Aromatoleum petrolei: one gene and its partner. The protein of the gene in region 2 interacts with the protein of the main gene of each other region in a pairwise test. Links are inferred from orthologs where the notes say so. Each region holds a gene or a part of one and is shown on either strand. Other genes may lie near its edges. The genes, in order: grxD and ToN1_RS15970.

What was found.
Region 1: the proteins of ToN1_RS15970 (region 2) and grxD interact in binary tests that used the Escherichia coli proteins (3 or more experiments, as listed by UniProt). The link is inferred for Aromatoleum petrolei from one-to-one orthologs.

The regions. Positions count from the first base shown.
Region 1 is NZ_CP059560.1:3,677,782-3,693,314, forward strand. Bases 669-3,585 are described here. They hold grxD (Grx4 family monothiol glutaredoxin), read left to right. Parts: upstream 669-1,925; coding sequence 1,926-2,246; downstream 2,247-3,585. Other genes in these bases: prfA (peptide chain release factor 1), read left to right, coding at 669-934; prmC (peptide chain release factor N(5)-glutamine methyltransferase), read left to right, coding at 983-1,837; ToN1_RS16720 (nucleotidyltransferase domain-containing protein), read right to left, coding at 2,290-3,387; ToN1_RS16725 (HprK-related kinase A), read right to left, coding at 3,392-3,585. Also shown: more of prfA, read left to right, coding at 1-668; more of ToN1_RS16725, read right to left, coding at 3,586-4,258; ToN1_RS16730 (HPr-rel-A system PqqD family peptide chaperone), read right to left, coding at 4,295-4,618; ToN1_RS16735 (hypothetical protein), read right to left, coding at 4,619-5,182; argH (argininosuccinate lyase), read right to left, coding at 5,913-7,331; ToN1_RS16745 (LytR/AlgR family response regulator transcription factor), read left to right, coding at 7,494-8,258; ppc (phosphoenolpyruvate carboxylase), read right to left, coding at 8,274-11,021; hemC (hydroxymethylbilane synthase), read left to right, coding at 11,188-12,135; ToN1_RS16760 (uroporphyrinogen-III synthase), read left to right, coding at 12,159-12,956; ToN1_RS16765 (uroporphyrinogen-III C-methyltransferase), read left to right, coding at 12,953-14,176; ToN1_RS16770 (heme biosynthesis HemY N-terminal domain-containing protein), read left to right, coding at 14,187-15,362; hemF (oxygen-dependent coproporphyrinogen oxidase), read right to left, coding at 15,427-15,533. UniProt on the Escherichia coli protein: Monothiol glutaredoxin involved in the biogenesis of iron-sulfur clusters.
Region 2 is NZ_CP059560.1:3,485,376-3,498,305, reverse strand. Bases 4,650-7,643 are described here. They hold ToN1_RS15970 (BolA family protein), read right to left. Parts: upstream 6,279-7,643; coding sequence 6,021-6,278; downstream 4,650-6,020. Other genes in these bases: ToN1_RS15960 (ABC transporter ATP-binding protein), read right to left, coding at 7,050-7,643; ToN1_RS15965 (ABC transporter permease), read right to left, coding at 6,290-7,057; murA (UDP-N-acetylglucosamine 1-carboxyvinyltransferase), read right to left, coding at 4,748-6,010; rnk (nucleoside diphosphate kinase regulator), read left to right, coding at 4,650-4,708. Also shown: imidazole glycerol phosphate synthase subunit HisH, read right to left, coding at 1-278; imidazoleglycerol-phosphate dehydratase HisB, read right to left, coding at 333-920; hisC (histidinol-phosphate transaminase), read left to right, coding at 1,079-2,149; hisD (histidinol dehydrogenase), read right to left, coding at 2,217-3,530; hisG (ATP phosphoribosyltransferase), read right to left, coding at 3,527-4,168; more of rnk, read left to right, coding at 4,301-4,649; more of ToN1_RS15960, read right to left, coding at 7,644-7,946; ToN1_RS15955 (STAS domain-containing protein), read right to left, coding at 7,958-8,242; ToN1_RS15950 (MlaC/ttg2D family ABC transporter substrate-binding protein), read right to left, coding at 8,239-8,859; ToN1_RS15945 (MlaA family lipoprotein), read right to left, coding at 8,917-9,693; outer membrane lipid asymmetry maintenance protein MlaD, read right to left, coding at 9,722-10,195; lipid asymmetry maintenance ABC transporter permease subunit MlaE, read right to left, coding at 10,192-10,986; ToN1_RS15930 (ABC transporter ATP-binding protein), read right to left, coding at 10,983-11,801; ToN1_RS15925 (monovalent cation:proton antiporter family protein), read right to left, coding at 11,963-12,930. UniProt on the Escherichia coli protein: Involved in cell resistance against acid stress.

The DNA of each region.
Region 1 (15,533 bases), 190 kb from region 2 along the record:
GGCCTTGTACGAGGCGTGGCGCAGGACCGAGAGTGACGCTGCAAGTGCGCGCGAAATGCTCGCCGATGCGGAGATGCGCGAGCTCGTGGAAATGGAGCTGGCGACTTGCGCGGAGCGGATCGCGGCGCTGGAGGACGAGTTGCAGCGCGCGCTGTTGCCGCGCGACCCCGATGACGAGCGCAATCTGTTTCTGGAAGTCCGTGCCGGGACCGGTGGCGACGAGGCGGCGCTGTTCGCCGGCGACCTGCTGCGCATGTACACGCGCTACGCCGAACGCCAGCGCTGGAAGGTCGAGATCGTGTCGGCGAGCGAATCGGACCTCGGCGGTTACAAGGAAGTCATCGCGCGCGTGATCGGCGCCGGCGCGTATTCGAAATTGAAGTTCGAGTCGGGCGGGCACCGCGTCCAGCGGGTGCCGGCGACGGAGACGCAGGGGCGCATCCACACGTCCGCCTGCACCGTTGCGGTGATGCCCGAGGCCGACGAGCTCGAGGCCGTAAACATCAATCCGGCGGACTTACGCATCGATACCTTCCGTGCAAGCGGCGCGGGCGGTCAGCACATCAACAAGACCGATTCGGCGGTGCGCATCACCCACCTGCCCACGGGTATCGTTGTCGAATGCCAGGACGACCGCTCGCAGCACCGCAACAAGGCGCAGGCGATGTCGGTGCTGGCTGCGCGCATTCACGACATACAGCTCCGCGAGCAGCAGGCGAGGGAGGCTGCGACGCGCAAGAGTCTCGTGGGCAGCGGCGACCGTTCGGAGCGCATCCGCACCTACAATTTTCCCCAGGGCCGTGTCACCGACCACCGCATCAACCTCACGCTGTACAAGCTGGACGCGGTGATGGAGGGGGAACTCGACGAGTTGGTTGGTGCGCTCACGGCGGAACATCAGGCCGCACAGCTCGCGGCGCTCGCCGGTGAGTGATATGAGCGTGACCTCGCGATCATCTAGTCCGCACGGGTGGAGGCGCTGATGGATACGCCCGACACGGTGCCCGATATCGCCGCCGCATTGAACTGGGCGCGTGCCCGCATTGCCGTCGTCGATGCGCGGGTGCTGCTCCGCCATGTCCTGCAATGTTCGGCGGCACGCCTTGCCGCATATCCGGAGGCTCGGCTTGACGAGGGCGAGTGGGCGGAATTTCGCAGCCTGGTGGAGCGGCGCGAGGCGGGAGAGCCGGTGGCCTACTTGATCGGCGAGCGCGAGTTCTACGGGCGCTCCTTCATGGTCGGCCCGGCGGTCCTGATTCCGCGACCGGACACCGAGCTGCTCATCGAGCTGGCCCTGGCGCACTTCGGCGACAGGCCGCGCACCCGGGTTCTCGACCTGGGTACGGGCAGCGGCGCGCTGGCCGTGACCCTTGCGCTTGAACTGCCTGACGCCGACGTGACCGCGGTGGATCGTTCGCGCGAGGCCTTGCTGGTCGCGATGGCCAACGCCGCCCGCCTAAAGGCGAGCGTGTCCTTCGTCCTCGGCGACTGGTTTTCGCAACTGGGGGGTGATCGCTATCAGCTGATCGTCGCCAATCCCCCTTACGTCGCTGCGGGCGACCCGCATCTGCGCGAGGGCGACGTGCGCTTCGAGCCGGGAACGGCGCTGGCTGCAGGGCCCCAGGGGCTGGACGACCTCGCGGCGATTACGGCGGAGGCGCCGCGCCACCTGGAGCCGGGGGGCTGGCTCTTCATGGAGCATGGTTACGACCAGGCGGCGGCGGTGCGCGGTTTGCTCACGGATGCGGGGTTCTCGTCGATCACGTCGTGGAAGGACCTCGGCGGCATCGAGCGCGTGTCGGGCGGCCAGTGGCTGGGGCGTGAGGAGTCACGCTGAAGGCATTGTCGTTGCAGTGCCTATTGACGGCTGCGATGGCAATCCCTAGAATTTCCCGAGTTAATTACTCAACTTTTGGAACGGCAACATGGACATCCAGAACGTCATCCGCGAGCAGGTCACCAGCAACCCGGTCGTGCTCTATATGAAGGGCACACCCCAGTTCCCGATGTGCGGCTTCTCGGCGACCGCCGTGCAGATCCTCAAGAACCTGGGCGTTACCAGCGTGTTCTCGGTGAACGTGCTGGAGAACGAGGATATTCGCAGTGGCATCAAGGAATTCGCCAATTGGCCGACGATTCCGCAGCTCTACATCAAGGGCGAGTTCGTCGGCGGCTGCGACATCATGCGCGAGATGTACGAGAACGGCGAGTTGAAGACGATGCTCGCCGAAGCCGGCGTCAAGTAATTCGCTTCGGCTGGCACGGCACCCGTCCGTGCCGGGATGGCGATCAGGCCCGCCCGTCAGCGGCGGGCTCGTCTTTTTTGAGGCGCACGATCGATTTGTGCGCGAGGTGCCGCAGCAGGAGATACGGCGGCATCCGCAGCCAATGGGCGCGCACGTAGATCGCGAAGCGGGCAAGCGCCGCCGCCGCGCTTTCGGCAGCCTCGTTCTCGGGGCGCATGGCGGTTGTGTACAGCATCGTCAGCAGCCGCGAGGCCGGCCCGCCCGCGGCGTTGAGCAAATCCTCGAGTACCGGCGGCGGAATCGGGCTGTCGAGCAGATGCCTGGCAAGGTGGAGGCCGAATGCGACCGGCGCGACGACATCGAGCGTCCGTGAGGCCTCGACCACCCGCGGCCAGAAATCCGCTTCGCTGGCTCCCGCGCGCAGCAACCCATCGATATCGAAGAGATCGCGCAGGCCGTTGTGAAGTTCGCCTTCGTGCAGGAGGTGAACGATGCTGTGGATGAGCAGATGCTCGGGGCGGGGGATGCGCACCGCAGGCAGGCCGGGTAGCGTGGACGCCTCGCGGATGATCGTGCCCGCATCGGGGCTGTGCCGCGAGGTGAGCGGCAGGATGGTGTGATGGACGTCGAGCACGGTGCCGCGCCGCACGTTCACCATCGGCGGCAACTCGTGCATCCAGGTTCGGTAGTAGCGTTGGTCGTAGGGTGAGGTCTTGGCCGACGCCCAGCCCGCCACCATCAGGCGCAACTCGACATCGCCGAGCGCGTCGTGCGGCACCAGGATGTCGATGTCGCCGAATAGGCGGCCGCGCCCGACGGGATGGTCGGACACCGCGTAGGCGGCCCCTTTCAGCAGCACCAGCGGGATGCCCAGGCGGCACAGGGCACGCTGCAGCCCGTGCACTTCCCAGCGCACCGACAGTGCCTGTCGCCGGCTGAGCTGGCGGACTGCGTCGAGATGTCGTGCGGCTTCGGGCGGGATGGCGACGTCCGCCGCGGCGAGGCGCTCGGCGAGCAGGCCCGCAAGGTTCGCTGCGCGCGCATTCGCGACGAGTTCGGACCAAGCGGCCAGATCCAGCGCGGCAGCCTGCGTCGGCGTCTTGAGGGTCGCAACCAGACGTTTGCAGGCGGACGATTGCATCGCGTTAACGTCCGGTGATGCTACGCACCATCGCCAGGGCGGTGTCGGTCGAATCGTAGGCAATGTCGAAGCACCGCGCCTTGTCCAGCATCTCGCACAGCGCGTGAAAGCCAGTCTCGCCCATGCGATCGCGATTGAAGGATTGCTCCGCAATGCGCGCGAAGGCCTCTGCGCGGCCGATTTCCTCGCTGCGGGGGGCGGATCCGGGCACGAAGCGGGGGAAGATCACCCAGCGGCATCGCGCCTGTCGTGCGGCCGCGCTGTGCGATGTGGCAGGTGGCGCCGCATGGCTGATCGTGCCCTTGCGGGTGTCCGTGTAGCGACGTCCGAGCCTGGTGCCCGGAAAGCGCGAAACGATGTCGATCGATTCGTTCTTGAGGCTGATCGGGCGGGGGTTGGGTTGCAGGGTGCCGCATTCGGGGGCAAGGATCGCCAGTTCGTCTGAAAGGAGCCGCCACTGGTCGATGAAGGTCAGCGCTGCGCAGAGCGTACTCTTCCCTGCTCCGGGCGCCCCGGGCATGACGAGTGCGTCATCGTCGCGGGCGACGACTGCGGCATGCATGACGAGATAGCCGAGCGGGCGGGATGCGAGGCACCAGTTCAGCCCCCACTCGAACAGCGGGGCGGCCTGCGTGGCCGGGAGGGGGAGGAAGGGTTCGGCGTGGTCAAGGAAGAAGCGTGCCTGCGGCCGGAGCCAGCGGCGCCATCCCGTACCGTGGGTGATGTGGATGTCGAAGTCGATGAAATGCCTCGCCTTCCCTGAGCCGTGTAGTGCGTCCGGGTAGAAGGTCTCGAGATGGCGGCGCACCGTGGCGAACGGCGAGCGCACACGCACCGTGACCGGGGCAAGATGAAGGGTGACGTCGATCAATCCGGTAGCCAGCTCGCAGCGCGGAACGAGTTGTGCTCAAGTGTGCGCGAGAATCGAGAGCTCCACCAGTTCATCGATCACGCGCCGGATCGTCGCTTCGGCTATTTCACCGCCTTCGAACGCGGACGCCCGTGAGCCGACGTGGCGGACGAGCGTGGATGCCTCGGTGGGCCCCGCGTCGGTCGTGTGTCTGACGATTTCCCGCGCGAGCGGTGTGAGCACCCAGTAGTCGCCTGACGTGCTGTCGAACAGCACGCTTGCGCCTTCGTCATTCCACTGAGGCGAGAACACCAACGACCGCCCGCTAAGAATGTTCAACGTCATGTCATCCTGCTGGCTGATTTCGAGGCGGTTCGTCAATCAGGCCTTCTTCTTGCAGACATACAGCAGCGGCGACTCGGTCCCCGAGTAGGTGGTCTTGATGTAGCTGATCACCTCCGCGGCGGTGAGTCCCATGGTGCCCGTGCATGCCAGGCTGGACGGGCAATAGGTGCCGCCGCGGCGCAGGCTTTGCCACATTTCCTGGATGTGCCAAGTTTTGATCGGGTAGTCCGGGAGCAGATTCGTGTTGATCCAAGCAGCGATCAGGTGGCGCATCAGCTCGCAGTCGGACAGGGTCGCGTAATTCTGCGGGAATGCGAGAAACTCCCAGATCCCCGTGGAATTGGGAACGTCCGAATCCGGTAGAACGGCGGAAACAAGGGTTCCCACGCTGTCCATGACACTTTTCGGGTTCTTCGAGATGTCCTGGCCGGTCGTGTACGCACTCGCGTCGACGTCGAGCAGCGTCACACTCCGCTTGAATGTCGGAGCGCTGACCTGGCCCCAGTTCGATACATTGATCTGCAGCTTCCAGTCGGTAGGCGACAGCCCCGCGGAACACACCGTCTCGCCTGCGTGGTGGCTCAGATTGCCGCTGACCATCGCCGAGGGGCTCAGGCAGCTGATCTGGCCGAGCGCGGACCTGGCCTGAACGGTTAGCAGGACACCGACGCCGCCAGCTGTCGCCCCGATGAAGCGCCGACGAGAACCGGCAGACCGGGACGCCGACGTTCCTTCGGGCAGCTCGTTACATCCGGTATCGCACGGGTCCGGGGGTATCCCCATTTTCTTGGTTCCTGATGGCGATTTCTACGCTCGTGTCTTCTCACGTTCATTCGAGCACGATTCGTGCCGAATTGGCATCTGCTCCATCGTGCTGAAATATAAAGGCTTATGGAGCGCGTGAATGCCGGATTCCAGTCGAGTGTAAAAAAATCCGACGTTTGCTTCGCGGGCCGGATGCAATGACATCCACCCTTGTGAAGCTAGCCGAGCGCCTTGCATGCTTCAAGCACAAGGGCTAAGACGTCGTGACCTTCGTCATGCCGGCCTCGCACATGGGCGATGGCTGAGTTACGCCGCTTCGAGGTCGCGGCGCCCGGCTTGGACGCCGAGGGGGCTGATGAGGAAGCAGGAAGGTCGTGAGAAAGGTGGTAAGCCATCGCGATCCATGCATCCTCGGCGTCGAGGTGTGGGCCGGATGTGCATGGCGGTGGGTGCCCCAGCAAGCGTGGACTCGCGCTTGGTCAGGGATTCGGATTCACGCGCGTTGAACGGAGGTTGTGGCGCCCGCACCGGTCAGGCGCCACATCTGGTGCTGTTCCGCCGGCCGTCAATCCAGTGCGCTACGCGCCCGCGCAATGGCAGCGCGGACCTGCTCGGGGGCCGTGCCGCCGATGTGCTTGCGCGAGGCGAGCGAGCCTTCGACGGTGAGCACGGCGAAGACGTCGTCGTTGACCCGTTCGGCCGCACCCGGCACGTGCGCCATTGCCGCGCGCAGCTCGTCGAGCGAGAATTGCGGCAGGTCGCAGCCCTTCACGTCGGCCGCCCGCACGGCGAGCGCGACCGCTTCGTGCGCGTCGCGGAAGGGCAGGCCGTTCTTGACCAGGTAGTCCGCCAGATCGGTCGCGGTCGCGTAGCCCTGCTTGAGTGCATCGCGCATCGCGTCGGTCTTCACGCGGATGCCGGTGATCATGTCGGCGTAGATGCGCAGCGTGTCGATCACCGTGTCGGCGGTGTCGAACAGCGGCTCCTTGTCTTCCTGGTTGTCCTTGTTGTACGCGAGCGGCTGGCCCTTCATCAGGGTCAGCAGCGCGATCAGGCTGCCGTTGACGCGCCCGGTCTTGCCGCGCACGAGCTCGGGGACGTCCGGGTTCTTCTTCTGCGGCATGATGGAGCTGCCGGTGCAGAAGCGGTCGGCGAGGTCGATGAAGCCCACGCGCGGGCTCATCCACAGGATCAGTTCCTCGGAGAAGCGCGACAGGTGGGTCATCAGCAGCGCCGAGGCGGCGCAGAACTCGATCGCGAAGTCGCGGTCGCTGACGGCGTCGAGCGAGTTGTAGCAGACCTCGTCGAAGCCGAGCTCCTGCGCGACGAACTCGCGGTCTATGGGGTAGCTGGTGCCGGCGAGCGCGGCGCTGCCCAGCGGCAGGCGGTTCACGCGCTTGCGGCAGTCGGCGAAGCGCTCGGCGTCGCGGCGGCTCATCTCGTAGTAGGCCATCAGGTGGTGGCCGAAGGTCACCGGCTGGGCGACCTGCAGGTGCGTGAAGCCGGGCATCGGCGTCGCCGCGTTGGCTTCGGCGACGTCGAGCAGGTTCTTCTGGAAGTCGCCGATCAGCGCGAGGATCTGGTCGATCGCGTCGCGCAGCCACAGGCGGATGTCGGTCGCGACCTGGTCGTTGCGGCTGCGGCCGGTGTGCAGGCGCTTGCCGGCGTCGCCGACGAGCGCGGTGAGGCGCTTTTCGATGTTGAGATGCACGTCCTCGTCGTCGAGGTTCCAGCCGAACTCGCCACGCTCGATCTCGCCGAGGATCTGCGTCATGCCGCGCTCGATGTCGGCGAGATCCTGCGCGCCGATGATGCCCTGGCGCGCGAGCATCTTCGCGTGCGCGAGCGAGCCGCGGATGTCCTGGCGCGCCATGCGCTGGTCGAAGAACACCGAGGCGGTGTAGCGTTTCACGAGATCCGAGACGGGTTCGGTGAAGCGGCCCGACCAGGCCTTGGCCGGCTGCGAGGAAGTGGTGTCTGTCATAATGTCCGTCATTGGTATGGCGCGGCCGGTGGCGGCCGTCGCGGGGCGGGGTGCCGGTTGTTGCAGGCGCCGCGCAAACAGGCCGAAATTATAAAGCAAAAGGCCTGCGTGCCTTGGGGGCCGGCGGGCCGGCCCGGCGTGCATCGCAGGGGGAGGTGTTCGATGGAGTCGGCACAGCTGCTGCGGGTGGTGATCGTCGATGACGAGGCGCCCGCGCGCGCGCGCCTGCGCGACCTGCTCGGCGACATTGCGTCGGAGCAGCCGACCGCCGTCGTCGGCGTCGCGGCCAACGGCGTCGGGGCCCTGCGCCTGCTGGAGAGCGAGCCCGCCGACGTCGTGCTGGCCGACATCCGCATGCCGGTGATGGATGGCGTCGAGCTGGCGCGCCATCTCGGCCGGCTGGAGAAGCCCCCCGCGGTGATCTTCACAACAGCCTACGACGAATATGCGGTGCAGGCCTTCGAGCTTTCGGCGGTCGACTACCTGCTGAAGCCGGTGCGGGCGCAGCGTCTCGCCGACGCGCTGGCGAAGGTGCGGCGCCGCCCGCCGCTGCCGGATGCCGCGCTTGCGGCGCTGGCGCCCGGCGCGCGGCAGCATTTCAGCGTGAACGAGCGTGGTCGCATCCTGCTGGTGCCGGTCGCGGACGTGCTGTTCCTGCGGGCCGAGCTCAAATACGTGACCGCGCGGACGGCCGAGCGCGAATACCTGCTCGACGAATCGCTGGTGCAACTCGAGCAGGAGTTCCCCGGCCGCTTCCTGCGCATCCACCGCAACTGCCTCGTCGCACGCGCTGCCGTGGTCGGCGTCGAGCGGGCGGGCGAGCAGGACGGCGAACCGCACTGGGACATCCTGCTCGCCGGGCTGCCCGCAGGCCTGCCGGTCAGCCGCCGGCAGTGGCCGGCGGTGAAGCAGGCGCTGGGGATCTGAATGCCGTTTTCCGCGTCAGCCGCTGTTCCTGAGGCCGGCCGCGACGCCGTTGATCGAGATGTGGATGCCCAGCCGCACGCGCGCGTCGTCGTGGCCGTCGCGGTGGCGGCGCAGCAGCTCGACCTGCACGTGGTTGAGCGGGTCGAGGTAGGGGAAGCGGTTGCGGATCGAGCGCTTGAGCAGCGGGTTGTCGTCCAGGAGTTCTTTCTGGCCGGTGATGGCGAGCAGCGCGTCGACGGTGTCCTGCCATTCGGCGCGGATGCGACCGAAGATCGCGTCGCGCAGCGCCGGATCCTTCACGAGTCCGGCATAGCGCGAGGCGATCGCGAGGTCGGACTTGGCGAGCACCATGTCCATGTTCGACAGCAGCGTTGCGAAGAACGACCACTCCTTGTACATCGCCTGCAGCCGTGCGAGGCCGTCGTCCGGATGGGCGGCGCGCCATGCCTTCACCGCCGCGCCGAAGCCGAACCAGCCGGGCAGCATCAGCCGGCATTGCGACCAGCTGAACACCCACGGGATCGCGCGCAGATCTTCGATACGCGTGCCCTTCTTGCGCGAGGCGGGGCGCGAGCCGATGTTGAGCTCGGCGATCTCGGAGATCACCGTCGACTCCCAGAAATAGCGCTCGAATCCCTCGGTTTCATAGACGAGGCCGCGATAGGAGGCGAAGGCCGTGTCCGAGAGCGCCTGCATGGTGTCGAGGAATTCGGCGCGCGGCGCCGGCGCGCGATCCGTGAGCAGGCTCGCCTCCAGCGTCGCGGCGACCAGCACTTCGAGGTTGCGCCGGCCCACCTCGGGGTTGTTGTACTTGGCGGCGATGACCTCGCCCTGCTCGGTGAGGCGGATGCGGCCCTGCACGGCGCCGCCCGGCTGCGCGAGGATGGCCTGGTAGCTCGGGCCGCCGCCGCGACCGACCGAGCCGCCGCGGCCGTGGAAGAGGCGCAGGTGCACGTCGTGCTTGGCGAATACCTCGACGAGCCCGATCTCGGCCTTGTACAGCGACCAGCCGGAGGTGAGGAAGCCGCCGTCCTTGTTGCTGTCGGAGTAGCCCAGCATGATCTCCTGCATGCGGTCGCGTGATTCCAGCAGGCTCATGTAGGCCGGCAGCGCGAACAGGCGATCCATGACGGTCGGGGCGTTGGCGAGGTCTTCGATGGTCTCGAACAGCGGGATGATGTTCACGTCGAGCGCCTGCTCGTGCGGGCGCAGCAGGCCCGCCTCCTTCAGCAGCAGGGCGAGTTCGAGCATGTCCGAGACGTCGTCGGTCTTCGAAATGATGCAGTTGGTGATCGCTTCCTTGCCGAAGCGCAGGTGTGCGCGGCGGGCGGCGCGGAAGATCGCCAGCTCGCCCTCGGTCTCGTCGGAGTAGTGCACGTGAGGCGAGGCGAGCGGCCGCGGTGTGGCGAGTTCGGTGAGCAGCACCTCGCAGCGATCGGTCTCGTCTAGAGCGCGATAATCGACGTCGGGCTGGGCGGTCGCCAGCAGTTCGGCGACGACGCGCTCGTGTACGTCCGAGTTCTGGCGCAGGTCAATCGGTGCGAGGTGGAAGCCGAACACCCGCAGCGCGCGGCGCAACAGGCGCAGGCGGCCGCGCGCCAGCGCGGCCGAGCCGTTGGCGACGAGCGAGCGGTGGAGGATATCGAGGTCCTCGGACAGTTCGTACGCGTTCAGGTAGGGCTCGGCGTCTGCGACGGCGTGGCGCGGCGGTTCGCTGCCGAGCAGGGCGCGATGGGTCGCGGCAAGGCGTGCGTAGATGCCGGAGATCGCGCGCCGATAGGGCTCGTCCTTGCGATGCGGGGACTGGTCGGGCGAGCGGTCAGCGAGCCCGAGGAGCGCGTCCGAGGCGCTCACGAGTCCGGCGGCGAGTGACAGGCGCGCGCCGAGCGTGTGCAACTCGTCGAGGTAGAAGCCGAGCACGGCGCCGGCCTGCATCGCGAGCGCGCGTTCGAGGACCTCGGCGGTGACGAAGGGATTGCCGTCACGGTCGCCGCCGATCCAGCTGCCGACGCGCAGAAAGGCGGGCAGTTCGAGCGCGCCCAGCGCCGGGTCGCGCTTCGCGAGCTGGTCCTCGAGACTGGCGTAGAGGCGCGGCACCTCGCGCAGGAAGGTCGCGTCGAAATACGACAGGCCGTTGGCCACCTCATCGACCACCGACAGCTTGGCCGGGCGCAGCATGCGCGTCTGCCACAGGATGAGCACGGCGCGGCGCATGGCTTCGTCGCTGTGTTCGCGCTCCTCGGGCGTGAGCACCATGCGGTCGCGCCGGTCGAGCAGGCGGGCGATGTCGGTCTCGCAGTTGAGGATGCTCTTCCGCTGCACTTCGGTCGGGTGGGCCGTGAGCACCGGCGAGATCGATGCGGTGTCGAAGAACGCGGCGAGTTCGGAGGCCTCGTGGTCGCTCGCGAAGGCACGGGCGAGTGCGTGCGCGAGGCTGCCTTCGCGCGGCGCGGAGCCGGCGATGAGGTGGGCACGGCTGCGGCGGATGTGGTGCTGGTCCTCGGCGATGTTCGCGAGGTGCGAGAAATAGCTGAACGCGCGCGCGACCTGGATCGTCTGTTCGCGCGACAGCGCATCCAGGATGCCTTCGAGCTCCTGGCGTGCGGCGCGGTCGTCGTCGCGGCGGAAGCGCACCGAAGTCTGGCGGATGCGTTCGATGAGGCCGAACACGGCCTCGCCCTGCTGGTCGCGCACGGTGTCGCCGAGCATGCGGCCGAGCAGTCGGATGTCTTCGCGCAGTGGTGCGTCCTTGTCCTGGGTCATGATGTTTCCGTGGCAGTGTTGGGGTTCGGGGGCGAGAGGTGTGCTCGGACGTCCATGCTAGAATGCCGATTTGCTACGGCGCCATTGGCGCGAACCCTGATGTTGCGGTGCGGTATGTGCTGCGCCCGTCAGGATCCTAAATCATCTGCCGACGAGTCCGTTTACCGTGAGCGCAATTTCCGCCGAATTCAACCCGCCCGAACGCATCGTAATCGCCACCCGCGAAAGCCGGCTCGCACTGTGGCAGGCCGAGCACGTGAAGGCCCGCCTCGAGGCGCTGTACCCCGGTTGCCGGGTCGAGCTGCTGGGCATGACGACCCGCGGCGACCAGATCCTCGATCGCCCGCTGGCAAAGGTCGGCGGAAAGGGCTTGTTCGTGAAGGAACTCGAGGCGGCGTTGCTCGAAGGTCGCGCGGACATCGCCGTGCATTCGATGAAGGATGTGCCGATGCAGCTCGCCGAGCCCTTCGCGCTGCCCTGCATTTCGGAGCGCGAGGTTCCCCTCGACGCCTTCGTGTCGCCGCGCTACGCGAGCCTCGACGAGCTCCCGCCGGGGGCGGTCGTCGGCACGTCCTCGCTGCGGCGCGAATCGCAGCTGCACGCGATGTATCCCATGCTTGCCGTGACCAGCCTGCGCGGCAATCTCGACACCCGCCTGCGCAAGCTCGACGAGGGTCAGTACGATGCGATCATCCTCGCCGCGGCCGGCCTCAAGCGTCTGGGCCTGGCCGATCGCATCCGCTGCGAGCTGCCGTCCACAGTGTCGCTGCCGGCCGCCGGGCAGGGCGCGCTGGGCATCGAATGCCTCGCCAGCCGCAAGGATGTCGCCGCCTGGCTTGCGCCGCTCAACGACGCCGACACCTCCGCATGCGTGCGCGCGGAGCGCGCCGTGTCGCGCGCGCTCGCCGGCAGCTGCGAGGTGCCGCTGGGGGCGTATGCTGAAATCCGCGCCGGCAAGCTGTGGCTCCGCGGCTTTGTCGCGCTGCCCGACGGCAGCCGCATCGTGCGCGCCGAGCTCGAGGGCAATCCGGCGGACTGCGAGACGCTGGGTCTTGCGCTGGCGGCCGATCTGCGTGAGCAGGGAGCCGAGGACATCCTCGCCCAGATCGGCTGAGGCCGGCCGCGACGGTGGTGATCATGACCGCGGGAACGCTGTCCGGGCGCCATATCGTGGTGACCCGGCCATCCGAGCAGGCGGACGGCCTGTGCGCGGCGATCGAAGCGCGCGGCGGCATCGCGCTGCGTTTCCCCGTGCTCGCGATCGGCGAGCCGGAGGACGGCCGCGCCCTCGATGAGGTCATTGCGCGGCTCGATGACTTCGATGTCGCCTTCTTCGTCAGTCCGAACGCCGTGAGCCACGCCCTCGGGCCCGTCCTGGCGCGCCGTGCCTGGCCACCCGGCCTGCGTGTCGCCACCGTCGGCAAGGGCAGCGAGCGGGCGTTGGCGAACCATGGGTTCAGCGAGGTCATCGCGCCGCAGAGCGGCTTCGACAGCGAGTCCGTGCTGGCCTTGCCGGAGTTTCGCGCCGACGCGGTGGCGGGACGGCGCGTCGTGATCTTCCGCGGCGACGGCGGGCGCGACCTGCTCGGCGAGACCCTGCGCGAGCGCGGCGCGACAGTCGAGTATGTCACCTGTTACCGGCGCTACTGCCCCCGCATGGACTCCGCACCCTTGCTGCGTCTGGCGGCCGACGGGCGCCTCGATGCGATCACGCTCACCAGCAGCGAAGGCGTCGGCAACATGCGCGCCATGGTTGGCGACGAGGGTTGGCCGCTGTTGCGTGCGGTCGCCGTCTTCGCGCCGCATCCCCGCATCGTCGCGCACGCACGTGCGGCGGGCTTCGAACTCGTCCTCGAGACGCCGCCGGGCGACGAGGGGCTGCTCGGTGCCCTCGAATCTCATTTTCGGCACGCCTCGGTTACACTCAAGCCATGAACCAAGAACAACCCGCACTTACCCAGTCCGGCTCGACCGAAGCCGCTCCCGCTCCGAATCGTGAATCGGCCGCGCGGCCGTCAGCCTCCACGGCCGCAGGTGGCAGCGTCCGAGGCGGCCTGGCCGCTGCGATCTCCGTGGTTGCGCTCGTCGCCACCGGAGTGCTCGGCTGGTACGTGCACGACATGCGCGGCAGCGTTACCGTCGTGCGCGAGGAGGTCGCCCAGCGCCTCGCTGCCGGTGACTCGGCCGCAACCGAATACCGCGCGCTTGCCCGGCAGCAGCAAGAGGCCATCGCCGCGCTGCAGGGCAAGCTCGGCGCCCTTGAGGCGCAGGTGGCGGCCACGGAAGGCCAGGCCGCAGCGCTCGAGACGCTCTATCAGCAGTTTTCGCGCACCCGCGAGGATCGCGTCATCGCCGAGGCCGAATACGCCGTCGGGATGGCGGCGCAGCAGCTCCAGCTCGCCGGCAATGCCGAGGCTGCGCTGGTCGCCTTGCAGGGTGCCGAGGCGCGTGTTGCCGCGCATGACGCCGGTCAGTTGCTGCCGTTGCGGCGCGCACTGGCGCGCGATATCGAAGCGCTGAAGGCGGCGCCACAGGTGGATGTCCCGGGCATCGCGCTGCGGCTCCAGGCCCTGCTCGAGCGGGTCGATCGCCTGCCCTTGGCGTTCGCTGGCGAGCTCGCCGTGCAGCCCTCCGTCGATGCCGACACGGCCGCTGCGCCCGCCGCGGCCGAGCCCTCACCGATGGATTTCATCAAGGGCGTGGCACACGAGGTGTGGCACGAGATCCTTGCGCTGGTGCGTATCGAGCGGCTCGACCAACCCGAGCCCGTGCTGCTCGCTCCCGCCCAGAGCACCTACCTGCGCGAGAATCTGAAGATCCGGCTGCTGACTGCCCGCCTCGCGCTGCTGGCGCGTGACGGGCGCACCTTCTCGGCGGACCTGGTGCAGGCGCAGGGCTGGATCGAACGTTACTTCGACAAGCGCGATGCAAAGGTGCAGGAGACGCTGTCCGAGCTGGCGGTCCTCGGGGCGATGCCGGTCAAGGTGGAGCAGCCCGCGCCGGTGGAGAGCATCGCCGCGCTGCGGCTCCTGCAGGCGCGCGCGGGCGAGGCGAGCCGGAATGCTCCGGCCGTCGTTGTGCCGCCGGCCGCGCCGCCCGCCGAGGAGCCGGCGAAGGGGAACGCTGCGCGCCAGCCTGCCGGCGCCGCGCGCTGAGGAGCCGATCATGCGTGCATTGATCTGGCTCATCGGAATCTTCGCGCTCGCGGCCGGCGTTGCAATGCTGGCGAGCGTGAACGACGGCTACGTGCTGGTCGTCGTTCCGCCGTGGCGAATCCAGCTCTCGCTCAACCTGCTCATCGTCGGCTTGATTGTCGCGTTCGTCAGTGCCTACGCGGTGCTGCGGATCGTTCGCCGCACGATGGCGCTGCCCGGGCGGGTCGTCCAGTATCGCGAGCGACGTCGCAAGGAAAAGGCCGGTCGCGCCCTGCGCGACGCGCTGCGGGCATTGTTCGAGGGACGGTTCGCACAATCGGTGAAGTTCGCCGCGGCGGCGTTCGGGGACAGCGACAACCGCTCGATGGCGGCCCTCGTTGCGGCGCGAGCCGCGCATGCGATGCGCGACGACACGCGTTATCGCATCTGGCTGGGGAAATCGGCCGAACAGGAGGACGAGTCGCGCGTCGCTCGCCTGATGACCGAGGCTGAACTGGCGGTGGAGGGGCGGCGCTTCGAGGAGGCTGCCGAGCGCTTGGAGAATCTGCGCCTCGCGGGGCATCGCCATATTGCCGCGCTGCGCCTGTCCTTGCGCGTCGCTTCGGCGCTGGCGCGTTGGGAAGAGGTCCTGCGCACCGCGCGCCAGTTGCACAAGCACAAGGCCTTGTCGGAAGACCAGGTGCGTTCCGTGTTGCGGCGCGCGCATCTCGAGCGCTTGCGCGAACTGGCGGGCGACGCGGACGGGCTGGCGGCGTACTGGCGCGAAATCCCGGCGGACGAATTGAACGACCGTCGCCTGGTCGAGCGTGCCGTGCCTTATCTCGCCGAGGCGGGTCAGGGAGCACTGGCGCGCCGCACGCTGGAGCGGCTGCTCGACGCGGAATGGGATAGCGGCCTCGCGCGCCTGTACGGCTACTGCTGCGAAGGCGACGCGGTCGATTGCCTCGCCCGTGGGGAGAAATGGCTGCGCATGTATCCCAAGGATGCGGGCCTGCTGTTCGCGCTCGGGCGTCTGTGCCTGAACGCGCAGCTATGGGGCAAGGCGCAGAGCTACCTGGAGGCCTCGCTCAACCTCGCGCCGTCGGTCGAGACACATCTGGCGCTGGCAGGCCTGCTCGAGCGCCTGGAGCGCGCGGACGAGGCACAGGCACACTACCGCGCTGCGGCGCAGCGTTCCGCGGCCTGAAAACGAAACGGCCGCCCCGGGCGGAGCGGCCGTCGTTCGTCCCTGCCGGCAGTCGCCGGAACTCTCAGCACCAGTCGCGGGGCTTGAGGAACTCGTCGTAGAGTTTCGCTTCCGCACTGCCTGCCTCGGGGTGCCAGTCGTAGCGCCACTTCACGATGGGCGGAAGCGACA
Region 2 (12,930 bases):
TCGCTGTGAGCGAACAGCATCTGCTCGCCGATACAGATGCCGAGGAAGGGCTTGGAGGCAGCGGCCTCGAGCACCGACGCGCGCAGTCCGCGCAGGTCCAGTTCGCGCATGCAGTCGGGCATCGCGCCCTGCCCCGGAAACACCACCCGGCCGGCCTCCGCGACCACCGCGGGATCGGAAGTCACGACCACGGTCTTGCCGGGCGCTACGTGTTCGACCGCCTTGGCAACCGAACGTAGGTTGCCCATGCCGTAGTCGATGATGGCTACGTCGCTCATCGGGGAATCGCTCGCAGGAAAATCAGAAGGTTGGGCGGGGAGTCTGACGGGAACTCAGAGGGCGCCCTTGGTCGAGGGAATCACGCCGGCGGCGCGCTCATCGCGCTGGGCGGCCATGCGCAACGCACGACCGAAGGCCTTGAAGATCGTTTCGCACTGGTGATGGGCGTTGTCGCCGCGCAGGTTGTCGATATGCACAGTCACCCCGGCATGATTGACGAAGCCCTGGAAAAACTCGCGCGCGAGGTCGACATCGAAATTGCCGATGCGCGCACGCGTGTAATTCACGAAGTAGTGCAGCCCGGGCCGGCCGGAGAAGTCCACGACGACGCGCGACAGCGCCTCGTCCAGCGGCACGTAGGCATGGCCGTAGCGGAAGATCCCCTTCTTGTCCCCGAGCGCTTTCGCGAAGGCCTGCCCGAGGGTGATGCCGACATCCTCGACCGTGTGATGGTCGTCGATGTGGGTATCGCCTTCGGCCTTGATGTCGAGGTCGATCGCACCGTGACGGGCGATCTGGTCGAGCATGTGATCGAAGAAGGGCACCCCCGTGGCGAGACTGGCCTTGCCGCTGCCGTCCAGGTCGATGCGGACGGTGATCCGGGTTTCCAGGGTGTCGCGAGTTACTTCGGCTTGCCGCATGAGATTCTGCTTCGAATTGACGAGTTCGGGGGGGGTCGGACGCGCTCGGGCGCCACTCTCGGGCATGATACCATCGCCAGACTGTCCCGCCGCAATGCCGGCTGCAGCCCCGCCGGGCCTGCGCGGGGCCCCTCCGACAATCCTGCCCCGATCCGCCGATGAGCCAATACTGGAGTGCCGTCGTCCACGGCCTGACCCCTTATATCCCGGGCGAACAGCCCAAGATCGCCGATCTGGTCAAGCTCAACACCAACGAGCATCCGTACGGCCCCTCGCCGAAGGCGATCGAGGCGATCCGTGCCGAGGCATCCGACGCGCTGCGCCTCTATCCGGACCCGACTTCGGAACGGCTGCGTGCCGCCATCGCCGCGCGCCACGGCATCTCGACGCAGGAGGTGTTCGTCGGCAACGGCTCCGACGAGGTGCTTGCGCATGCTTTCCTGGCGCTGCTCAAGCACGACCGCCCGCTGCGCTTCCCGGACATCTCCTACAGCTTCTACCCGGTGTATTGCGGGCTCTACGGGATCGACTTCGGCACCGTGGCGCTCGACGAGAACCTCGCGATCCGCCCCGACGACTACCTGCCCGCCGACGGGCTGGCCGCAGGCGGGATCATCTTCCCCAACCCGAACGCGCCGACCGGGCGTCTGCTGCCGCTCGCCGAGATCGAGCGCATCGTCGCCGGCAACCCGCAGTGCGTGGTCGTGGTCGACGAAGCCTACGTGGATTTCGGCGGGGAGTCGGCGATCCCCCTGACGGCGCGCTATCCGAACCTGCTGGTGGTGCAGACCTTCTCCAAGTCGCGCTCGCTCGCGGGGCTGCGCGTGGGCTTCGCGATCGGCCATCCCGCGCTGATCGAGGCGCTGGTGCGCGTAAAGGACAGCTTCAACTCCTACCCGCTGGACCGGCTGGCGATCGTCGGCGCGGTCGCGGCGATCGAGGACGAGGAGTATTTCGAGCGCACGCGCCAGGCAGTGATCCGCACGCGCAGCCAGCTCATTTCCGACTTGTCCTCCCTGGGCTTCGAGGTGCTGCCGTCGGCGGCAAACTTCGTGTTCGCGACGCACCCGACGCGCGACGCGGGCGAACTCGCTGCCGAGCTGCGCAAGCGCGCGATCATCGTGCGCCACTTCCGCCAGCCGCGGATCGAGCAGTTCCTGCGCATCACCGTGGGCACCGACGCGCAGTGCGCCGCACTGATCGCCGCGCTGCGCGAGATCCTCGCGTAAACGCAGGAAGGGCGCCCCACCGGGACGCCCTTCCTTGATCCCCGGCGCGCGCCAGCGGCGCGGTGATTCACTTGTGCAACCGCATCTCCGCCGAGCGCGCATGCGCCTGCAGGCCCTCGCCGTGCGCGAGCGTAGAGGCGACGCGGCCCAATGTCTGCGCCCCCACTTCCGAGATCTGGATGATGCTGGTGCGCTTCTGGAAGTCATACACGCCCAGCGGCGACGAGAAGCGCGCGCTGCGCATGGTCGGTAGAACGTGATTGGGGCCGGCGCAGTAGTCGCCCAGCGCCTCGACCGACCAGTGCCCGACGAAGATCGCACCGGCGTGGCGAATGCGGGCTATCCACGGCTCGGGCTCGTCGAGCGACAGCTCCAGGTGCTCCGGCGCGATGCAGTTCGCGATCGCGCACGCCTGCTCCAGACTCTCGACATGGATCAGTGCGCCGCGATTGGCGAGGGAGGCGGCGATGGTCTCGCGGCGCGGCATCGTCGGCAGCAGGCGCTCGATCGCGGCCTCGACCGCGTCGATGAATGCGGCATCGGTGCACAACAGGATCGATTGCGCGAGTTCGTCATGCTCGGCCTGCGCGAAGAGGTCCATCGCAACCCAGTCGGAGTGGCCGCTACCGTCAGAGATGACGAGCACCTCCGAAGGGCCCGCGACCATGTCGATGCCGACCGTGCCGAAGACGCGACGCTTGGCCTCGGCGACATAGGCGTTGCCTGGGCCGACGATCTTGTCGACCTGCGGCAGGGTCTGCGTGCCGTAGGCGAGCGCGGCGACGGCCTGCGCGCCACCGATCGTGAACACGCGATCGACGCCGGTGATCGCAGCCGCGGCGAGTACGAGCGGGTTCTTCTCGCCATTGGGGGTCGGCACGACCATGATCAGCTCGCCGACGCCGGCGACCTTGGCCGGCACGGCGTTCATCAGCACCGAGCTGGGGTAGGACGCGCGCCCGCCCGGCACGTAGAGGCCGACGCGGTCGAGCGGCGTGACCTTCTGGCCGAGGCGCGTGCCGTCGGCTTCGACGTAGTCCCAAGATTCGGCGCGCTGACGCTCGTGGTAGATGCGCACGCGGTCGGCTGCGATGCGCAGCGCCTCGCGCTGCTCGACGCTCAAGCTGTCGAGCGCGGCCTTGAGCTCGGACCTCGGCAGCTCCAGCGCGGCCATCGACTTGACGTCGAGGCGGTCGAAGCGGCGCGTGTATTCGATCACCGCGGCGTCACCCGTGGTGCGCACAGCACGCAGGATCTCGGTGACGGCCTCGTCGATGCGCGCATCCGCGCCGCTTTCGAAGGCAAGCAGCGCATCCAGCGTGGGCAGGAAGTCGGGATCGCGCGCGTCGAGGCGGCGGATCCTGCGGGTCGCATCGCTCATCTCACGGCTCCGGCAAAGGCATCCAGCACGGGCTGGATGAGTTCGCGCTTAAGCTTCAGCGAGGCCTGATTCACCACCAGGCGGGAGCTGATCGCCATGATCTCCTCGACCTCCTCGAGGTTGTTCGCGCGCAACGTATTGCCGCTGGAAACGAGGTCCACAATGGCGTCGGCAAGCCCGACCAGCGGCGCAAGCTCCATCGATCCGTACAGCTTGATCAGGTCCACATGCACGCCTTTGGCGGCGAAGTGCGCCTTCGCGCTGTTGATGTACTTCGTCGCAACGCGGATGCGCCCGCCAGGGCGCGTCGCAGTGGCGTAGTCGAAGCCCCTCTGCGTCGCGACGCACAGGCGGCACTTCGCGATGTTGAGGTCCAGCGGCTGGTACAGCCCGGCCCCGCCGTGTTCGAGGAGCACGTCCTTGCCGGCGATGCCGAGGTCGGCCGCGCCGTACTGGACGTACGTCGGCGTGTCGGTCGCACGCACGATCACGAGGCGCACCTCGGGACGATTCGTGCCGATGATGAGCTTGCGCGAGGTCTCGGGGTTGTCGGTCGGGGTGATACCAGCGGCCGCGAGCAGCGGCAGCGTTTCCTCGAAGATACGGCCCTTGGACAGGGCAAGGGTGATGCTGGACACGAAGGGTGCCTCGTGAAGAATCGGAGTGACATTGTAACCTGCCCGCCGTTCTGTTAGCCTCCCGTGACTGGCTGAACCGCGCTGCGGTTCGGCCTTTTTTACTTTTTGCCCGACGCAGGGAGTCGTAACCCTATGAAACCCGACATCGTGATTTCCTCGCAGGACCTCGATCGCCTCGAGGGCCTTCTGGCCGCACCGGCCGCCCGCAACCGCAGCGACCTCAACGGGCTGAGGGACGAACTCGCACGCGCCGACGTGCGCGACCCCCAGGACATGCCGGCCGACGTCATCACGATGAACAGTCGCGCACGCTTCCGCGAACTGCCCGGCGGACGCGAGCATGAGCTCACGCTGGTCTATCCCGGCGACGTGGCGGCGGAAGCCGGAAAGGTCTCGGTCTTCACCCCGGCCGGCAGCGCCCTGCTGGGCCTGGCGGTCGGCCAGACGATCGACTGGGAGAGCTCGGACCGGCAGCCGATCCGGATCGAAGTACTGGGCGTGACTTGGCAACCCGAGGCCGCGGGTCGCTTTGACCTGTAAGACATGCGGGCGCCGGCACCGCGGCCGACACCCGCGCGATCAGGCGAGCCGGCGCACCCGCGCACCGAGGTCGGCGAGCTTCTGCTCGAGGCGCTCGTAGCCACGGTCGAGATGGTAGATGCGCTCGATCACCGTTTCGCCTTCGGCAACCAGTCCGGCGATCACGAGGCTCGCCGACGCACGCAGGTCGGTGGCCATCACGGTCGCCCCCTGCAGACGCTCGACGCCCTGCACCATCGCCGTGTTGCCGTCGATGCGGATGTCGGCGCCGAGACGCTGGAGCTCGACCGCGTGCATGAAGCGGTTCTCGAAGATCGTCTCGCGGATCACCGCCGCACCATTGGCGACCGCGTTGATCGCCATGAACTGCGCCTGCATGTCGGTCGGGAAGGCCGGATACGGCGAGGTCCGGATGCTCACCGACGTGAGGCGCCGGGGCGCCTTCAGCCGGATTGCGTCGCGTTCGGAGACGACTTCGCAGCCGGCATCCATGAGCTTGTCGACAACGGCGTCGAGATAAGCCGACGAGGTGTGTGTGAGGCGGATTTCGCCGCCCGTCGCAGCCGCGGCACACAGGTAGGTGCCGGTCTCGATGCGATCCGGCATGATGCGATGGGTCGCGCCCGACAGGCGCTCCACACCGCGGATGCGGATCACGTCGGTACCGGCGCCCGAGATGCGCGCGCCCATCGCGACGAGGCAGTTCGCCAGATCGACGACCTCGGGTTCACGTGCGGCGTTCTCGATGACCGTCTCGCCGTCGGCGAGACAGGCTGCCATCATCAGGTTCTCGGTGCCGGTGACGGTCACCATGTCGGTGAAGAGGCGAGCCCCCTTGAGGCGCGGCACCTTCGCATGCACGTAACCGTGCTCGACCGCGACCTGCGCACCCATCGCCTGCAGGCCCTTGATGTGCTGATCCACCGGCCGCGCGCCGATTGCGCAGCCGCCGGGCAGGCTGACCTTCGCCTCGCCACAGCGGGCAACCAGCGGGCCGAGCACCAGAATCGACGCCCGCATGGTCTTGACCATCTCGTAGGTCGCGACCGGGTTCTCGAGCGCCGAGGCCTCGAGGGTCACGGTATCGGCCTCGTCACCGCTGCCGCGGCTGACCTTCACGCCCATCTGCGCGAGGAGCTTCAGCAGCGTGCCGATGTCGTTGAGCCGCGGCACGTTCGTGAAGGTGACCGGCTCGCGCGTCAGCAGCGCCGCACACAGGATGGGCAACGCTGCGTTCTTCGCGCCGGAAATGGCGGTTTCGCCCGTGAGACGGGCACCGCCTTCGATCAGAAGCTTGTCCATCACGTCCCGCTCAGAAGCCCAGGTCGGTGCGCACTTCGGCCCACTTGGCGGGGGTGTAGGTCTGCAATTGCAGCGCGTGGATCTCATTACCCATGAACTTGCCGAGCGTGGCATACACGGCCTGGTGCTGGCGCACCTTGGGTTTGCCCTCGAATTCGGCGCTGACGACGATGCCGGTGAAATGGACCCCGTCATCACCCTGGATCTCCACGAATTCGCAGGCCATGCCCTGCTCGATGAGACGCTTGATTTCTGCTGCTTCGAACATTTTGACTACCCTCAAGCCCGCAGCTTGTAGCCCCGGGCGAGCATCGCCAGGGTCAAAACCGCGAGGAACACGAAACAAAAACTCACAACCGCGAGGCTCAACCACGGCGAAACGTCGGACTGGCCGAAGAAGCCGTAGCGGAAGCCGTCGATCATGAAGAAGAACGGATTGATATGCGAGACCCCCTGCCAGAATTCCGGCAGCGAGTGGATGGAGTAGAACACACCGGAAAGCATCGTCAGCGGCATGATGAGGAAGTTCTGGAACCCCGCAAGCTGGTCGAACTTGTCAGCCCAAATACCCGCGATCACTCCGAGGGAACCGAGGATCGCGCCACCCATCAGGCCGAAGGCCAGGATCCAGCCGGGCGCCGCCAGCGGCAGATCGACGAAGGGCAGCGACACGAGAAGCACGCCAATGCCGACGAAGAGACCGCGCAGCAGCGAGGCGATCACGTAGGCGGCGTAGAACTCGCGATAGGACAGCGGCGGCAGCAGCACGAAGATGATGTTGCCGGTGATCTTGCTCTGGATCAGCGACGAGGAGCTGTTGGCGAAGGCGTTCTGCAGCAGCGACATCATCACCAGCCCGGGCACGAGGAAGGCCGTGTAGGCGACCTCGCCATAGACCGTGACGTGCCGGTCGAGCACATGCGAAAAGATCAGCAGGTACAGCAGCGCATTGAGCACCGGCGCGCCGACGGTCTGGAAGCTGACCTTCCAGAAGCGCAACACTTCCTTGTACAGCAGGGTGCGGAACCCAACGAGGCCGTCATGCACGATTCATGACCTCCACGAACACGCGCTCGAGGTCCGCTTCGCCCAGGCGCAGCTCGAGGAGCTTCGCCCCCGTCTCGCGCAGCCGCGCGAGCAGCGGCTCGAGATTCTCGTAGCGCTCGAGTGGGAAGTCGGCCCAGCCGCCCGCCGCAAGCGTTCCGCCGAGCGCAGCGGCCGCCTCGGGGTTCTCCAGTCGGACGCTTAGCGAGTGGCTGGCGAAACGCCGCAGCAGGTTCTCCGTGGTGTCCAGCGCGACGACCCTGCCGGACTTCAGCATCGCGATGCGGCCGCACAGCGCCTCGGCCTCCTCGAGGTAATGCGTCGTCAGCACGATGGTGTGGCCGTCGCGGTTGAGCTTGCGGATGAACTGCCACAAGCCCTGACGCAGTTCGACGTCGACGCCGGCGGTGGGCTCGTCGAGCACGATCACCGGGGGGCGATGCACGAGCGCCTGTGCAACGAGCACGCGACGCTTCATGCCGCCGGAGAGCATGCGCATGTTGGCGCCGGCCTTGGCGGTCAGGTCAAGGCTCGCGAGGATCTCGTCGATCCAGTCGTCGTTGTTGCGGATGCCGAAGTAGCCCGACTGGATGCGCAGCAGCTCGCGCACCGAGAAGAAGGGGTCGAACACCAGTTCCTGCGGCACGACGCCGAGGTTGCGCCGCGCATTGCGGTAGTCCGAGACGACGTTGCATCCCATGACCTCGAAGATCCCGCCGTCCGGGCGCACAAGTCCGGAAAGAGCGGAGATCAGCGTCGTCTTGCCCGCGCCGTTCGGTCCCAGCAGCCCAAAGAATTCGCCCTGCGCGACTTCTAGGTCCACACCGGCGAGCGCCTGGAGGGAACCGTAGTGCTTGGTCGCCGAAACGATCCGTATTGCAGAAGAAGTCATCGAAGCGGCAGTCAGGCGTCTGCGGGCAGCAGCTCTTCGACGCCGTAGAGCGTCGCGAGGCTGCGCATCCCGACCGGCATGCCGGTCTGGCCAACCTTGTGACCGCTCGCGCGCGCAACGCGCATCCAGTCGAACAGCAGCGCAAGCGCCGAGGAGTCCGCAGCGGTCACACCCGACAGATCGACGACGAGATCCTCGTCGCGCGCCACGGCACGGCCGCGCTCGATCCATTGCGCGGCCGTCGCCATCGTCAACTCGCCCTGGATGGCGAGAACCTTGCCCGCCACCGCGCTCATGTGCGCGCCGGCGCCGCGAGGTCGCGGTTCTTCTGCTCCAGCGACTTGATCAGGCCATCCACGCCGCCCGCGCGAATTTCCTGGGCGAAGGTGCCGCGGTAGTTGGTCACGAGGCTCACGCCGGCGACGACTACGTCGAAGACCTTCCAGCCCTCGGGCGTCTTTTCCAGCGTGTAGTCGATGTTGATCGGCTGCGCGCCGGCCTGGCGGACTTCGGTCTGCACGCGCACCGCGGTGTCCGCTTCCGCGAACTTGGCGGGCTTGTAGCCGATGGTCTGCTCGCGGTATTGCGTCAGTGCGTTGGAGTAGGTGCGCACCAGCAGGGTGCGAAACGCCTCGACGAGCTTGCCCTGCTGCTCGGGGCTGGCCTGGCGCCAGTCCTTGCCCACCGCCAGCATCGTCATGCGACGGAAATTGAAGTGAGGGAGGACCTTCTCCTCGACCAGGTCGATCACGCGGCGCGTGTCGCCGGACTGGATCGCCTTGTCCTGACGCACGATGGTGAGGACATCATCGCTCACCTCGCGCACGAGCGCATCGGGCCCCTTGGGTGCGTCGCCCGCGAACGCCGGCAGCATCGTGAACATCAGGCACAGGGAAAGCAGGAACTTCTTCATCGTCACTCCTCGGGGACTCCGGCGACCATGCGCGAGCCCCTGTTGTCCTTATAAAGTTTATTGCGCACCGGTTTCCGCAAGCAGATCGGCATCATCCTGCTGCCGCCGGGCGCCGTTGAAATCGATCTCCTCGAGGGGCGGATTGCCGTCGAACACGCGGTAGCGGCGCTGCTGCAGATAGAAATCGCGCGCATACGCATACTTGTCCAGCGTGCCTTCCTCAAGCGTCTTGTCGATGCCGAGCAGGTTGGCGCGGGCATGCACGAGGCGCAGCGCGGTGAGGCTGTTGCGCGTCGGGACGTCCTTGATGCCCCAGACGTCGTCGCCGTACAGGTCGATCGGCAACACCGCGGCATCACGGACGGTGCGCGGACCGAAGAAGGGCACGACGAAATACGCCCCTTCGCCGACCCCCCACCTGCCGAGGGTCTGACCGAAATCCTCGTCGTGCTTGGGCAGGGCGAGCTCGCTGGCGACATCGAAGAAGCCGAGGATGCCGACCGTCGAGTTGATCGCGAAGCGTAGCAGGTCGCTCAGGCCATCCACGAATTTGCCCTGCAACAGGTTGTTGCTGCCGATCCACACATCGCCGACGTTGCCGAAAAAGTTACCGACACCGGTACGCACGGGCAGCGGCGTGACCTTGTCGTAAGCCTTGGCAACCGGCTGGATCGCGGCTTCATCCACCTTCTCGTTGAAGGTGAACATCGCGCGGTTGTAGCTTTCGAGCGGGTCGTCTGGATTGGCGACGCGCGTCGCACAGCTCGCTAAGGCGGCACAGGCAAGCGCAAGCGTCAGCGCCCTGGCGATTGTCGGGGAAGGATTGTTTTTCATTATGTATTTCAGATCTTGATCCGGCGGATCAGTTCGCCGGCGTCGAGCCTTCGGCCGCCTTGTCGAACATGAACTGGCCGATGAGCTTCTCCAGGACCACCGCCGACTGGGTGATCTGCAGTGCGTCGCCGGCCTGCAGCATCGCCTCGTCGCCACCGGGCTCGAGGCCGACGTACTGCTCGCCGAGTAGACCGGAGGTCAGGATGGTCGCGATCGTGTCGCGCGGAAACTGGTAGCTCGCATCGAGCGACAGGGAGACGACGGCGCGATAGGTCTTGGAGTCGAAGCGGATCTCCTTGACGCGACCGACGACGACCCCTGCGCTCTTGACCGGCGCCCTCACCTTGAGGCCGCCGATGTTGTCGAACTGTCCGGACACGAGGTAGGTTTCACCGCCGTTGGCAGCCCCCAGGTTGCCGACCTTGAACGCGAGGAACATCAGCGCGGCCATGCCGATGATCACGAAGAAACCGACCCACAGGTCGAGCGTTGTACGCCTCATGACTGCCCTCGGAACATAAGAGATGTAAGCACGAAATCGAGCGCCAGGATCGCCAGCGCGGAGGTCACGACGGTGCGGGTGATGGCACGCGACAACCCCTCGGCAGTCGGTGTGCAGTCGTAGCCCTCGAACACTGCGATCAGCGCGACCGTGGCGCCGAATACGAAGCTCTTGATCACGCCGTTCATGATATCGAAGCGGAAGTCCACGGCCGCCTGCATCTGCGACCAGAACGCGCCGTCATCGACACCGATGAACACCACGCCAATCAGCCAGCCGCCGAAAACGCCCATCGCGGAGAACAGCGCCGCCAGCAGCGGCATCGAGATCACGCCGCCCCAAAAGCGGGGTGCGACAACGCGGGCGATGGGATTGACCGCCATCATATCCATCGCGTCGAGTTGCTCCGTCGTCTTCATGAGGCCGATCTCCGCGGTCACCGCGAGGCCGGCACGGCTGGCGAAGAGCAGCCCCGCGACAACCGGACCGAGTTCGCGCGTCAGCGACAGCGACACCAGCACGCCGAGCGCATCGCCCGAGCCGTAGCGCTGCAGCGTCTCGTAGCCTTGCAGGCCGAGCACCATGCCGACGAAGAGACCCGAGACGACGATGATCAAAAGCGACAGCACGCCGCTGAAATAGATCTCGCGCACCGTCAGGTGGATGCGCGTCAGCGACTGACCCGAATGACGCAGCAGCAGCATGAAGAAGCGCGCGGCGAAGCCGATGCGCCACACACCCTCAACCGCCGCTGCGCCCAGGCGGCGGATGAAGTTCAGCAGGCCGTTCATGCGATCCTCCCGCCGATGAGGCTCTGATCCAGCGCTTCGGCCGGATAGTGGAAAGGCACGGGGCCGTCGGGCTCTGCATGGATGAACTGGTACACCCAGGGATCCTTCGACGCGCGCAGCTCGTCGGGCGTGCCCTCCGCGACGATGCCGCCCTCGGACACGAAATAGATGTAATCGACGATCTGCAGCGACTCCATGATGTCGTGCGTCACCATGATCGTCGTCGCACCGAGTGCGTCGTTGAGCTTGCGGATCAGTTGGCCGATCACGCCGAGCGAGATCGGGTCGAGGCCCGCAAAGGGCTCGTCGTACATGATCAGCATCGGATCGAGCGCGATCGCCCGCGCCAACGCGACGCGGCGCGCCATGCCGCCAGATAGCTCCGCCGGCATGAGATCCGCCGCGCCGCGCAGCCCGACCGCATTGAGCTTCATCAGCACCATGTCGCGGATCAGCCCGAACGGCAGATCGGTGTGCTCGCGCAAGGGGAAGGCGACGTTGTCGAACACCGACATGTCGGTGAAGAGCGCGCCGAACTGGAACAGCATGCCCATGCGCCGTCGCATCTCGTACAGCTCAGCGGTATTCAGGGACGAGACGTTGCGGCCCGCGACCTCGACGATGCCGGCCGTTGCGCGTAGCTGCCCGCCGATCAGGCGCAACAGCGTGGTCTTGCCGCACCCGCTGCCGCCCATGATCGCGACGACCTTGCCCCGCGGCACCTTCAGGTCGACGCCGCGCAAGATCTCGCGCTCGCCATAGGCGAAGCGGACATCCTTCAGGCTCACCAGCAGATTGTCGGTTTCGGAAACCAAGTCGACGCCCCTCGGGGATCTTCAAAACTCATGAGTTTAGCAGACCGCGCAAGCGCGACAGCCACCAACACCACTTCGATGCGGATCGAATGCACGAACACAGTGTTGCGCATCACGGCAATGCACCGGGGAAGAACGCCGACGCGACGGGGGGCGGCCGCTCACCTCCCCCGCAAGAGTCTCCCTTCGGCCTGCTCCAGGTCGGCGGGCACGCCCATCAGCACGACGACATCCCCGGCCTGCATGAGCGTCTCGGCACTCGGCGCGAGCCCGCGGATATTACGCCTGCGCACGGCCGACACGGTCACGCCGAACTCGTCCAGCGCCATGCCCCCCAGAGTGCGACCGACCGCATGCGCGCCGGCCGGCAGCGTCACGGGGTGCAGGCGCACCTGGCGCGACTCCGGACCGTCGGCCGCATCCGAAGTGCCGTGGAAGAAGCCGCGCATGAGGGCGTAGCGCTGATTGCGCACGTCACGGATACGCCGCACGACCCGATTGAGCGGCACACCGATGAGCGCAAGGGCATGCGACGCGAGCATGATGCTGCCCTCGAAAGCCTCGGGCACGACTTCAGCGGCGCCGGCCTGCGACAGGCGGTCCATGTCCTTCTCGTCGGCTGCGCGGGTGACCACCGGCAGGTCCGGCCGCAACGCAAGCGCGCGGTGCAGCACACGCAGCGCTGCCTCGACTTCGCCAAAGGAGATCACCAGCGCGCTCGCACGCATGATCCCCGCCGCCATCAGCGTCTCGTGGCGCGAGGCGTCGCCGTAGACCACCGTGTCACCGGCGGCGGCGGCCTCGCGCACGCGCTCGGGGTCTAGATCCAGCGCGACGTAGCTGACATCCTCCTGTTCGAGGAAGCGCGCCATGTACTGCCCGCTGCGCCCATAGCCGCAGATGATGATGTGCTTGCTGGTGTTCATCGACTGCGCCGCGACGCGCGTCAGCTCCATCGAGCGCAACAGCCATTCGGATGCGACGAAGCGCATCACGATGCGGTCGCTCCCCTGCACCACCAGCGGCGCGAGCAGCATCGACACGACCAGCGCCGCCACCGTGATCTGCAGCAGCGCGGGTGGAATCAGGCCGAGGCCGTCGATCTGCGACACCAGCACGAAGCCGAACT